Linked DNA regions of Collimonas fungivorans. The protein of the gene in region 2 interacts with the protein of the main gene of each other region in a pairwise test. Links are inferred from orthologs where the notes say so. Each region holds a gene or a part of one and is shown on either strand. Other genes may lie near its edges.

Evidence for each region. The genes of interacting proteins can lie anywhere in the genome.
Region 1: the proteins of dprA (region 2) and recA interact in binary tests that used the Bacillus subtilis proteins (3 or more experiments, as listed by UniProt). The link is inferred for Collimonas fungivorans from one-to-one orthologs.

The regions. Positions count from the first base shown.
Region 1 is NZ_CP013232.1:4,892,530-4,898,183, reverse strand. What follows is about bases 348-3,253. They hold recA (recombinase RecA), read left to right. Parts: upstream 348-1,198; coding sequence 1,199-2,308; downstream 2,309-3,253. Other genes in these bases: CFter6_RS25270 (phosphoethanolamine transferase), read right to left, coding at 2,887-3,253; recX (recombination regulator RecX), read left to right, coding at 2,435-2,890; CFter6_RS25800 (hypothetical protein), read right to left, coding at 746-1,102; ggt (gamma-glutamyltransferase), read right to left, coding at 348-749. Also shown: more of ggt, read right to left, coding at 1-347; more of CFter6_RS25270, read right to left, coding at 3,254-4,494; CFter6_RS21385 (DUF2889 domain-containing protein), read left to right, coding at 4,818-5,411; sucC (ADP-forming succinate--CoA ligase subunit beta), read left to right, coding at 5,433-5,654. UniProt on the Bacillus subtilis protein: Multifunctional protein involved in homologous recombination, DNA repair and competence.
Region 2 is NZ_CP013232.1:5,222,510-5,230,346, forward strand. What follows is about bases 2,650-5,606. They hold dprA (DNA-processing protein DprA), read right to left. Parts: upstream 4,715-5,606; coding sequence 3,584-4,714; downstream 2,650-3,583. Other genes in these bases: CFter6_RS22930 (DNA topoisomerase III), read right to left, coding at 2,650-2,659; CFter6_RS22935 (Smg family protein), read right to left, coding at 2,933-3,412; CFter6_RS22945 (LysM peptidoglycan-binding domain-containing protein), read right to left, coding at 4,817-5,606. Also shown: more of CFter6_RS22930, read right to left, coding at 32-2,649; more of CFter6_RS22945, read right to left, coding at 5,607-5,881; def (peptide deformylase), read left to right, coding at 6,057-6,587; fmt (methionyl-tRNA formyltransferase), read left to right, coding at 6,771-7,724; CFter6_RS22960 (D-hexose-6-phosphate mutarotase), read right to left, coding at 7,717-7,837. UniProt on the Bacillus subtilis protein: Protein that helps load RecA onto ssDNA during transformation. Binds cooperatively to circular ssDNA, is able to bridge different segments of DNA. Favors the loading of RecA onto SsbA- or SsbB-coated ssDNA and formation of RecA-DNA filaments.

The sequences.
Region 1 (5,654 bases), 330 kb from region 2 along the record:
CCGGCAAAGTCGGCTGCGGTGATGATGCCGCCGCCAGCCTTGGAAGCGCGTTCCACCGCGGCCGGGATCGCGCCTTTGTAGAAGGCGTCAGGGCCGTTGCGTGAAATCGCTTCCAGCGTCTTGGCCAGGTCTTTTTGCACCAGGCGGTCGCCCGGCTGCAGTGGCGTGCCGTCGCGGCGCAGGAACAGGCGCGCTGCTTCCGGGTCCTTCTTGAACTGGGCGATGGTGGTGTCGAGGATGTCGGTGTCGCCGCGGTTCAGGATGTAGCCGTCGCGCGCCAGCTTGATCGCCGGCTGCATGACCTGGGCGCGGGTCAGCTTGCCGTATTTGCGTTGCGCGCTGTCGAGTCCCAGCACGGTGCCCGGCACGCCGGCCGCCAGGTAGCCGAACAGGCTGGCGTTGGTGATCGCCTTGCCATTGGCGTCCAGGTACATGTTGGCGCTGGCCGCGGCCGGCGCCGTTTCGCGGAAATTGATGAAGGTATCGCGGCCGTCGGCCAGGTGGATGGTCATGAAACCGCCGCCGCCGATATTGCCGCAGCAGGGATTCACCACGGCCTGCGCATAACCGACCGCCACCGCCGCATCGACCGCGTTGCCGCCCATCTTCAGGATATCGACCCCGACCTGCGACGCCAGGTGCTGCGAAGTCACCACCATGCCGTTCTTTGCCTCGACCGCAGGCGCGGACGCTGCCTGCGCCGTGCCCAGCAAACCCAGCAGCAGCGCCGACGCCGCCAATGGTTTCATCCAATATGTAATACGCATACCTTCTCCCCGTTATTAGTGGGCAAGCCGCTTGCCCCTGTCTCGAAATATGGCGCATTGCCCCGGCGGCGGACTGGCGGCCGAAGCAAAATGTGCGTCACGATTATTGCATCCTCTTGCGCATCCGGCATCCTTTTTACTTTTCCGGATGACGATATGCGTAATAAGCATAAAATGCGCCCGATGCTTCGCAGCCGTGGCAATAAGATTCGTAATAAGTCCGCACCTAAAGCGTGATTTTTTGCAGGGGATTTAGGGCGATTCGCATCGCCGGCAGCGATTTCTGCACATACAATATGCATCAGGCTTTTAAAAATTTGCGACAGTGCTTGCATAAATCACTGTTTTTTTATACAGTACTACCTGAAGCTCTAGCTCAGGTCCTGAATCATTCACCATTATCACTCACCATTTTTGCCGAAAGAACAACCATGGACGATAAAAAATCCGCACCAAATCCGGATAAAAGCAAGGCCCTTGCCGCAGCCTTGGCGCAGATCGAAAAACAATTCGGCAAAGGTTCGGTCATGCGCATGGAAGACGGCGCCGTGGTCGAAGAAGTGCAGGTTGTCTCGACCGGTTCGCTCGGCCTGGACATCGCGCTGGGCGTCGGCGGCCTGCCGCGCGGCCGGGTGGTCGAGATCTACGGCCCGGAATCTTCCGGTAAAACCACGCTGACCCTGCAAACCATCGCCGAAATGCAGAAGCTGGGCGGCACTTGCGCGTTCATCGATGCGGAACACGCGCTGGACGTCGGTTATGCGCAGAAGCTGGGCATCAACCTGTCCGAGCTGCTGATTTCGCAGCCGGACACCGGCGAACAAGCGCTGGAAATCACCGATGCGCTGGTGCGCTCGGGCGGCGTCGACCTGATCGTGGTCGACTCGGTGGCGGCACTGACGCCACGCGCCGAAATCGAAGGCGACATGGGCGATTCCCTGCCTGGCCTGCAAGCACGCCTGATGTCGCAAGCGCTGCGCAAGCTGACCGGCAGCATCAACCGCACCAACACGCTGGTGATCTTCATCAACCAGATCCGCATGAAGATCGGCGTCATGTTCGGCAATCCGGAAACCACCACCGGCGGCAACGCCCTGAAGTTCTACGCTTCGGTGCGCCTGGATATCCGCCGCACCGGTTCGATCAAGTCGGGCGATGAAGTCATCGGCAACGAAACCAAGGTCAAGGTCGTCAAGAACAAGATCGCGCCGCCATTCAAGGAAGCGCACTTCGACATCCTGTATGGCGAAGGCACATCGCGCGAAGGTGAAATCCTCGATCTCGGCTCCGACGCCAAGATCGTTGAAAAGTCGGGCGCCTGGTACAGCTACAACGGCGAACGTATCGGCCAGGGCAAGGACAATGCCCGTACCTACCTGAAAGAACGGCCGGAACTGGCGCGTGAAATCGAAAACAAGGTGCGTGCTTCGCTGGGTGTGCCGCTGCTGGGCGAGATCAAGTCGGACAGCGGTGACAAGGCGGCGGAAAAAGCTGCTGCCAAGGCAAGCAAGGCTGCTGCCAAGGCTGAAGAGCCGGTTTAATAGACTTCGCCTTATAGCAATATAGCCGGCCCCGTTTGGCAAACGCCCTTCATACATATCCGCCAGACGGATTGTTGAAGGGCGTTTTAGTTTTCGGGCAGGTATTTAGAACTACAGGAAGCTGCCATGGCAAAACTACAGATCAGTCTCAAGGCCAGGGCGCTGCGTTATCTGTCGGCGCGTGAGCACAGCCGCCTGGAACTGGCGCGCAAGCTGGCGCGTTATGCGCAGGAAGGCGACGATATCGAAGCCTTGCTGGATACGCTGGAGGCGGCAAAACTCTTGTCGCAGGCGCGTTTTTCCGAATCCTTGATTCACAGGCGTGCCCATCGCTACGGCAATAGCCGCATCCTCTCTGAATTGCAAAGCCACGGGATTGACGCCGAATCATTGGCGGATATCAGGGCCGATCTCGCTAGCGGTGAAGTTGCGCGCGCGCGCGAGGTCTGGCGCAAGAAATTCAATCACCCGCCGGTGGATGCTGTTGAACGGGCCAAGCAAATGCGATTCTTGCTCCAGCGCGGGTTTTCATTGCAATCCATTCGAGGCGTCTTCAAGAGCAACTTGGATGAAGACGGTTAATGGTTTTTATTTTTAAAAGTTTCGTAATCAAATTCCCCGTCACCTTTTGGCGAAATCACCATTCTTTTGCGCTCTGTAAATTTTTCAGATGCAAAACTTTCAGTCTCCTGTTTGCCATCCCAATTTATTCCGGCAATCTCAAGTAGAGATGGAAATATATTTCTATGGCTGATTTGTTTTTTACTATTATCCGTCAATATTTTTTCTAAACCAGGTTGATTTTTCTTATACGCCGGATTCATCCAAAGTAATAATGGCACATGCAGATCATATTGTGTGGGAGGAAATTGGGTATGCATAAAAAATTGACGGTCATCATCGAACAGATTTTCACCATGGTCAGAGGTGTACATTAAAACGGCCGGTTTATCCTGGTTGTTCAGAATGGTAATTATATTATTCATGAATTTGTCCATTTCTATGATCGTATTGTCATAAGAATTAATGGCTTCTAGCTTGTTTTTTGAAACTGGATCAGTCACTCCGATGTCGGATAATGTTGGCTGGAAAATTTTTGAATCGCCAGTATATCTTTGGTCATAAACAACATGACTTCCTATCATATGAAGAACGATGAATTGATATGATCCGGCCTGCTGGACAAATGATTCAAAAAGAGGAATCAAGCTCATATCCTTGCGCATGCGAAAATCAAAATTGGATTCCGGGAAATCGGTAATTTCTGCATCTTTTGCAAAAGGTTCCTGCTCTTGGTTGGAGAACCATGCAGTTTTAAATCCGGCTTCGCGGAACGTCCTGGCAAGGGATATTTGGCCACTTTCGTGTTTTCTTAGAACGATATTTGGAACGGCGTTTTGAGTGCTATTGGCAGTAGAGACAACATCCGAGTAGGAAATAAGCTTCGTTCTTAAATTTTCCAAATATGGCGTCGTATTTCGCACATATCCGTTAATTTCAAGATGATCGCTTCTTACGCTTTCACCAACAACTAAAACTACAATTTTAGACGCAGGATAAGTAACAGGAATTCTTCCATTCGCTGAAAGTGTATTGCCATATTTTCCATCGTTTCTTATCACTCGCGTATATGACATCACGAGATTAATCGGGAAACATAAATTTAGAGTGTAATCTTCAAATACCGGAGGTGTTTTGGCATGATTCTCGAGAGCCGCGCGTGCTCCCATAAAAAACATCGCGAATATTAAAAGAGATGCCAATAGTTTTTTTCGCGAAATTATCGATATTGAGATATTTTTATCAATTGAAAATGAAAGCAAGAAATAACCAATTCCAAAAAATGGAATTATTAATATCTTCGAGCCAAACGATAAAAATACCTCCAGTGATTGCGCTGCGCTCGTATGCACTATTGCCGATATTAAAGCGTCTCCCGGCACGCTGTGGTAGATCAACACAAGATAACAATATGGTGGTATCAGGAAAGCCAGTGGGGTCCATGCCAGAAAATAATTTCTTAATTTCGAAAAAAATACCAGCGGAGATAAGATCAGGAAAATGGAGAAAGCAATGACTGCAAATGCTTCGCTGCCATCATGAATATGATTTGTGGTTAAAAGGATTAAACCTGGAAGAAAAAGAAATACGGAAAGGGTGGAGATTTTGAAAAAAACGGATTTCATTGTCGAATTGGCTTTTGTAAAATTAGACACATCTTTAAAGATGGCTATATGTAAATATATTGTATAGTTCAAAGTCAATATATCATGAATTTACTTGTGGAAATATTGTAATATTGATCATGTAAGTTATCTTTTTAACAGAGATATGTTTGATCAGCCATTGCCATCAGAACTCCAGAAACGCAGCTGGGGCGGGCAAGTCCGGCATCAAAATAGCGCGCCCTATCGCCAGCTGTGCTAAACTTTTGGGGTTTTTTGCAAACCGCAGGAGCGGCAGTTACACATAGAAACTGTGGTAACGACACGCAAATCAGTCCACCATTATGTCTCTGACACCTTCCATTTCCCGCCGAGCGTTGAAGCACACCCGCGCGATTCAGATCGACGCGTTCGTACGTGACGACGACCTATGGGAAATCGACGCCCATGTTACCGATACCAAATCCTTCGATCTTCCTTTGCCAGCCGGCAATTTACCTGCAGGCCAGCCGTTGCACAGCCTGTGGCTGAGGCTCACGCTCGACCGCCAGTTCGTGATCGTCGAGGTCGAGGCGAATTCCGAAGCGGTGCCGTATCACGGCCATTGCAATACCATCGAACCTGATTACAAGAAATTGATTGGCTTGAGCCTGGTCAAGGGCTTTCGCCATACTCTGAGAGAGAATATCGGCGGCGCGCTCGGCTGTACGCACCTGACCGAGCTGGCGCAGATACTGCCGACCGCGGCATTGCAGGCCTTCGGCGGCGAGATCAATCGCGCCACCGACCAGAAACCGCCCCAGCTCGATCGTTGCCACGCTTTACGTAGTGAAGGCGCAGTTGTCGCCAAATATTATCCGAAGTGGGCAATCAGCCCTCCAGCAGGAACCGGCACCGGATCTGATTTAGAAACATCGCATTTAGAAGCATCGCATTAATTTATCCAACCAAGCAATTTCATTCAATTAAGTGTCAGAAGGGAAGCTCGTATGAAGATCCATGAGTATCAGGGTAAGGAAATTCTCCGCCAGTTCGGAGTGACAACACCGCGTGGCATCCCGTGCCTGAGCGTCGATGACGCGGTCAAGGCAGCGGAAACCCTGGGCGGTTCGGTTTGGGTCGTGAAAGCCCAGATCCACGCCGGCGGTCGCGGCAAGGGCGGCGGCGTCAAGGTTGCCAAG
Region 2 (7,837 bases):
GGAAGCGGCTTTTTCTGGTGCGAATCAGGCTTTATGCGGCCTTGCGCTTGGCGACCACTCTTTTGGGCGCCGCCTTTTTCACCGCCGGTTTCTTGGCCGCCGGCTTCTTCGCTACCGCTGTTGTTTCGCCCTCTTCCGCTTCCACCGCAGCCGCTTTGGCCTTGCCCTTGGCCGGAGCCTTGGCTTTGCGTTCTTCGAACTCGAAGCTGACCTTGCCATCCTTGCCCTTGACCAGGAAGGCCTTGAACGGACGGCGCGTGCGCTGCGAAATGAAGCCCGGCAGCAAATCGGTCTTGCCGTCGTTAAGCAGCTTGACCATCTGTTCGGGCAGGATTTCCTGCTGCAGGATGATGCGGCCGCTGCGGAAATCGCAAGCCTTCGGTTTTGCCACCGATTTTTCACAGACGTAAGCCAGGCCCATTTCGTAGACGCCGTTGCCGCATTTCGGGCAAGGGCCGAGTGCGGTCTGGCCGGTGAAATCGACACCCTCGCCGTCTTCGCCTTCGCCGTCGTTCTGGCCGAAGTCGAATTCCAGCTTGTAGTTCTTGATCTCTTCGTCGCGGCTGATTTTCAGGATCGCGGCAAACGGACGGCCCATCTTCGAGCGGAATCCTTGCAGTGGACCGATGGTGCGCTTGGTCAGCAGTTCTTCGACTTCCGGAATTTCGAACTGGCGGCTGCCCGGCGTCTTGCTCATCGAGAATTCGCATTTGGTGCAGGCAAAGCGGCGATAGTTTTCCTTGACCACGCTGCCGCAGTTAGGACACGGCGCCAGCAGGGTCGCATAGTCGCCTGGGATGGTGTCGTTATCGTATTCCTTGGCGCGCTTGACGATGATCTGGGTCAGCTGCGCGATTTCGCGCATGAACTCTTCACGGCTGATGGTGCCGCGTTCGATCTGCGACAGCTTGTGTTCCCACTCGCCGGTCAGCTCGGGCTCGGTCAGCTCATCGACGCCGAGGCCGTGCAACAGGGTCATCAGCTGGAACGCCTTGGCGGTCGGCATCATTTCCCGGCCTTCGCGCAGCAGGTATTTCTCGTTCAGCAAACCTTCGATGATGGCAGCACGCGTCGCCGGCGTACCGAGCCCCTTGCCGGCCATCGCTTCGCGCAGCTCGCCGTCGTCCAGCAGCTTGCCGGCGCCTTCCATCGCCGACAGCAAGGTCGCTTCGGTGTAGCGCGCCGGCGGCTTGGTGACCAGGCCGTTGGCGGTAATCTTGTCGGTCTTGACCTTCTCATCCTTGGCTACTGCAACCAGCGTGCCGCTGTTTTCCGGATCCTTCTCATCCGCGGCTTCCTTGCCGTAGATCGCCAGCCAGCCCGGATTGGTCATGACCTTGCCTTCAGTCTTGAACTGGTGGCCGGACACTTCCGTATAGCGGGTGGTGACCTGGAACTCGGCTGCCGGGAAAAACACGGCCATGAAGCGGCGCGTCACCAGGTCGTACAGTTTCTGTTCCGGTTCCGACAGGTTCTTCGGCGCCTGCGTGGTCGGGATGATCGCAAAGTGATCGCTGATCTTGGTGTTGTCGAAAATGCGCTTGTTTGGCTTGACCCAGCCCTTGTTCAGGATCTGTGCGGCAAACTGCTGATAGTTATTGTTCTCGGAGACCGTTTCCAGTGCTTGCTTGACGGTGCTCAGGTAATCTTCCGGCAAATGGCGCGAATCGGTACGCGGATAGGTCAGCACCTTGTGTTTTTCGTACAGCGCTTGCGCCAGGCCGAGGGTATTCTTGGCGGAGAAGCCAAAGCGTGAGTTCGCTTCGCGCTGCAGGCTGGTCAGGTCGAACAGCGCCGGCGCCATCGAGGTGGTCGGCTTCGATTCTTCCTTGACGTTGCCCAGCTTACCGCGGCAGGCGGCCACGATCGATTCGGCGGCAGCCTTGCTCCACAGGCGCTCGGCACGCTTTTCCGGATCGTTTTCATCTTTCTTGTGCGCAGTGTCGAGCCAGCGGCCTTCATAGATGCCGGCGGCGCACACGAATTCGGCGCGCACTTCCCAGAAATCGCGCGGCACGAACTTCTTGATCTTCTCTTCGCGCTCGACCACGATCGACAGCGTCGGTGTCTGCACCCGGCCGACGGTGGTCAAATAGAAACCGCCTTCTTTCGAATTGAAGGCGGTCATTGCACGCGTGCCGTTGATGCCGATCAGCCAGTCCGCTTCGCTGCGACAACGGGCGGCGTCGGCCAGCGGCAGCATGTCCTTGTCTTCGCGCAGGTGGGTGAAGCCGTCGCGGATTGCGCCCGGCGTCATCGACTGCAGCCACAGGCGCTTGACCGGCTGCTTGGCTTTCGTATATTGCGCGATCAGGCGGAAAATCAGCTCGCCTTCACGCCCGGCGTCGCAGGCATTGATCAGGGCGGTGACATCCTTGCGCTTGATCAGCTTGTTGAGCACCTTGAGGCGCGACTCGGTCTTGGCGATCGGGTTCAGCGCAAAATGCGGCGGGATCATCGGCAGGTGGGTGAAGGTCCACTTGCCGCGCTTGACGTCGTATTCTTCAGGAACGGCGATTTCCAGCAGGTGGCCGACCGCCGAGGAGAGGACGTATTCGTCCGATTCAAAGTACTCATCGTGCTTGGTGAAGCCGCCGAGCGTCTTCGCGATGTCGTTCGCGACAGAAGGTTTCTCGGCAATGATGAGGGTCTTGCTCATAGTGTTGTCTCGAAAGTAGCGCGCATTATTTCAGCGCATGTTTTTGCTTTGGCTCGCCGCGGCAGTCCGGAAATTTAGTTGCCAACGGGAAATCTCCCGTAATATATCAGTAAACTCTTTGCAGCAAACCCTTAGCAGCAAACTGATAGTAGTAACTCGCAGCAAATTTCACAGCCGGCGCCGCACGATGCGGCCAATGATAAGCGGGTTGTTGGAAAAGTCGCAAGTAGCAAGACCTCGGTCTGGCCAGCATGCAGCAGGTGAAAGTCGTGTTTAGTGCAGCTGGCGCGGCTCAGGATCGTCGTCTTCGTCGAGAAACAGCTCGTCGAACATCAAGCCGTCCGGCTCCTTGCCCTGGCTCCATAGCACCATCAATACGATCACCTTGAGTTTGTCGAGCGGGACCGGAGTCTCGCTGACGGTCAACGCGCGCTCAATGACAATCTCGCGTTGCACCGGGTTGAGCATCTTGGCCGACTCCAGGAACTGGATGAAGCCGATCGCAGGAATGCCCAGCACATCGATCTCTTGCTGGGCGTAAATGCGGATGCCAAAAGAAAAAGCGGTTTGCTGCGGGTATTTATCGGCGAACTCGTGGTTGGTTTCCGCCAGGTCCGTCAGCCAGCCGAGCGCCTTGGCTATCTCTTCTTCTTCAAAGCCGATCGCCGACAGCTTCTTGACCAAAGCCTCCGGTTCAGGGCAGGCGTCGGGCCGATAATAAGTTTCATACAGATAAACAAGGACTTCAAACATGGTTCTACTGTATCGCTAAGGTAAGGGTAAGACAAGCAAAGTACAAGGGTAAGCGCAAAAACGCAGGGCAATGAAGCCGTTTCAGCCGACAGTATACGTATATTAGTATCGCAGATTTATGCCGGACCGCCCGAAATGGCAAAATATCATCATCCTTGCGCCTGGCTTGCATCAGCCGATGCGGCGGTAAATTGCGCCGGGCAAAACCTCTATCAGCCCCGCCAGCTCCAGCTCCAGCAACTGCCCGCCCAGGCTCGCCGCATCGCTGCCGCTGCGCGCCGCCAGAACGTCGAAACTGACCGGATCATACCCGAGTATAGCAAGCAGCTTCTGACCGCTGCTGTCAGCCGGCGCCGCATCGGACAGCGCCGCGGGTTCCGCCGGGGTTGCCGCTACTGCCCGCAAACTGCCCAGCTCTTCCAGGATATCCTGGGCCGATTCCACCAGCTTGGCGCCCTGCTTGATCAGCTGGTGGCAGCCTTTCGACAGCGGCGAGTGGATCGAACCGGGGATCGCGAACACATCCCGCCCCTGCTCGGCCGCCATCCTGGCGGTGATCAGCGAACCGGACTGGGCCGCTGCCTCGACTACCAGCACGCCGCGCGCCAGGCCGGAAATGATGCGGTTGCGGCGCGGAAAGTTGGCGGCGACGCCAGGCATGCCCAGCGGATACTCGCTGACGATGCAGCCGGCCTCGGCAATCTGGTGCGCCAGCCCACGGTTGCGCGCCGGGTAGACGATGTCGGCGCCGGTGCCGATCACTGCCACCGTGCTGCCACCCTCGGGATTGCCGGCAGCGCCGCGTAAAGCGCCCTGGTGGGCGGCGGCGTCTATCCCCAAGGCCATGCCGGAGATAACGGTAAGGCCGCGCTGGCTGAGGATTTCGGCAAAGCGGTCGGCATTGGCGATGCCCTGGACCGTAGCGTTGCGGCTGCCCACCACGGCCATGGCCGGCCGCTCCAGCAGTTCGGCGCGACCCTTCACGTACAGCATCAGCGGCGGATCGGAAATGTCCAGCAAGGCTTGCGGATAGCTGCTGTCGGCCAGCGTGAAAAGCCGGTTGCCAGGCTGTTGCAGCCATTCCTTGGTGCGCTCTATCAGCGCCTGGAGAACTTCCGACGGCGCCGCCAGCAAGGCGTAGGCAATACGTTCGGGCACCACTTTATGCAAAGCGGAGAAGGAAGAGGAAAAGATATTGGCCGGCAGGCCGAAGGCCGCCAGCAGCCGGCGCGCGGTTTCCGCGCCGACGCCGGCCGTCTGTTCCAGACGCAGCCAGGCTGCCAGCTCATCGGCATCGACCATGGCGTCGCTTGCATTGCCGCCAGCAGGCGGGCGGCGGTCTGCACCGCCGCCATCGTCATGAAGCTTATCGTTGTTTATCGTTGTCAACAGCAGTAAAGACCTTTATTCCGGCGACCTGGCGATATCGCCGATATCGACCGTGTTCTGGACTTCCATGATCAGGCCATAGGAAATATGGTTGAACACACGGAAAATGAACAGGGTACCGTATTGTTCATCCGGCAGCTTGACCTTGTTGTTGTGATCGGCAGGATCCTTGACGGTTTTACCGAAACGGTACAGCTGCAGCACGGTGCCGATATCGATATTGTCAGCCTTGCCGCGGTTGATGCTGAGGATCTGGTTCTGCGCCGCGGTAGCCACGCCGCCGTAGACCGAGACCACGCGAGCGTTGACTTCGGTGGCCGGCGCATGCGGCACATAGTTCAGGATCGGCTCAACCGGGCGCGGGATGATGCGGTCGCCGACCTGCATTTCTTCCTTGGTGTCGACCACGCTGAATGTCGCCGCTTCGTCGGCAGTCTTGCCTCTGCGCTCCAGCTTCAGGGTGCCGAGGTACAGCGCTTCATTGGCGATGACCTTGCCGGTATCCGGATCCTTGAGCGGATTGCCGGGACGGAATACCTGGAACGCGCTGGCGTCAGCCAGGTCGCCGCGGACATAGGCTTTATCGCCCTTGCCGAGGTTCAGATGGCCGTCCTGGACCGCCACGATATGTGGCGAATTCGCCAACTCGTCGTCTTCGACGATCAGCGGCTGCGACAGGAACGGGCCGATGGCGTCGGTGGAAATGGCGGTGATCGCATCGCGGCCTATGCCTTGCACACGCGTTTGCGGCGACAACTTGACGACGCCGGGTTCGCCAGTCGATTTGCCGAGGCGCAGGCGGCCGTTGACGCGGTCAAAATAGACGATCTGGCCTGGATAAATCCAGTGCGGATTGCGAATCTGGTCCTGGTTCAGGCCCCATACCTGCGGCCAGCACCAAGGATGTTGCAGGAACTGCCCGGAAATTCCCCACAGCGTATCGCCACGCACTACAACGTGCTGATCCGGGGCATTGGGCAAGAATTCACAACGCATGGTCTTGACCGCTTGGGCATGGGCCATGCCGCCAAATCCGGCACTTAAAGCAAGAAGGAGTGCAGCTGTGCTAAACTTTTTCATATTGTTTCCGGTGGATACTGCGTTAAATTGGCGCCTACACCCTCGTTGGTTCGTCGCCACGGCTTTGATCGGCAAAGCAAAAAACTTGCCATAGTGAATCAAATTTTGCCCATAATCGATTGAACTAGCAAGAGAAAACCCCTTCCAAACCGCCTAAATTGTTACGCAATCTCGTATGTCCTTATTAAATATCCTGCGTTATCCTGACGTCCGTTTGCACAAAATTGCCAAGCCTGTGACAGTTTTTGACACCCGGCTCAAAAAATTGATCGCCGACATGGCTGAAACCATGTACGAAGCGCCCGGCGTCGGGCTGGCTGCTTCGCAAGTCGACGTCCATGAACAACTGGTGGTGATCGACACTTCCGATACCGGCACCGACCTGCGGGTTTTCATCAATCCGGAAATCCTCTGGGCCAGCGAAGAAAAGCAGGTTTACGACGAAGGCTGCCTGTCGGTGCCAGGCGTCTATGATGGCGTCGAACGTCCGGCGCGCGTCAAGGTGCGCGCCCTGGATGCCGACGGCAAGCCGTTTGAGGTCGATGCCGATGGCTTGCTGGCGGTGTGCATCCAGCATGAAATGGATCACTTGATGGGCAAGGTTTTTGTCGAATACCTGTCGCCTTTGAAGCGCAACCGGATCAAGTCCAAGATGCTCAAGGAAGAACGCGAGCTGAAACGCGACAAGCAATACGCTACAAGATAAGCAACACCGATGACTCTTCAAACGTATTTCATATGGAGATACATTTCTGTTTTGCGCAGTTATTGCGTTACCTGAAATTCCCGCCCTATTTAGTTGGGGACAGAGTAATTCGCCACGCTACGGTGGCTCTTAAACTCTACCCGAGCGGCTCTGTCCCGCAATTGTTGTGACTGTATCGCCCTCATGAAAATCATCTTCGCCGGAACCCCCGAATTCGCCGCGGTGGCGCTCAAGGCCTTGCACGACGCTGGCCATCAGGTCCCGCTGGTGCTGACCCAGCCAGACCGCCCGGCCGGCCGCGGCATGCAGCTGCATGCATCGCCGGTCAAGCAGTTTGCGCTGGACCACCAGATACCGGTAGCGCAGCCGGTATCGCTGCGGCTGGACGGCAAGCATCCGGACGTAGCCAGGGAAGCCCATGAACTGCTGCAAGCCACGCCGCACGACATCATGGTGGTGGCCGCCTACGGCCTGATCCTGCCGCCCAGCGTGCTGGACATTCCGCCGCGCGGCTGCCTCAACATCCACGGCTCGCTGCTGCCGCGCTGGCGCGGTGCGGCGCCTATCCATCGTGCAATCGAAGCCGGCGACGGCGAAACCGGCATCACCATCATGCAAATGGACCAGGGACTGGATACGGGCGCCATGCTGCTGATCGAGAAAATGGCGATCAGCGCCAGCGACACCACCGGTACGCTGCATGACAAGATGGCAAAACTCGGCGGCGACATGATTGTCGAAGCGCTGCGCCGCCTGGAGCAGGATGCCTTGCCGGCGACGCCGCAGCCGGAGCAAGGCGTGACCTATGCCGCCAAGATCAGCAAGGAGGAAGCGGCCCTCGATTTCTCGCTGCCGGCCGCAGTCCTGGAACGCAAGATACGCGCATTCAATCCGTTCCCGGCCGCCTCCGCCGTGTTCGCCGGAGTCACCCTGAAGTTGTGGCAAGCTCAGGTAGTTGCCGCCGACGGCAAGCATGTGGCGGGAACCGTCATCAGCGCGGACGCGCAAGATGGCGTGATCGTGGCCTGCGGCAGCGATGCACTGCGCATTACCGAATTGCAAAAGCCGGGCGGCAAACGCTTGCCGGCAGCTGAGTTCCTGAAAGCCTTCCCGATGCAGGGCGGCAGATTCAATTAGACGCCGGTCGGGCGACCAACACACATTCCAGGTTTTGAGAACCGCTCCAGCTTGCGTTCGGCGCCAGCTGGAGCGGATGCTCGACTGCTGCGGCCTCGATGCAGACAAACTGC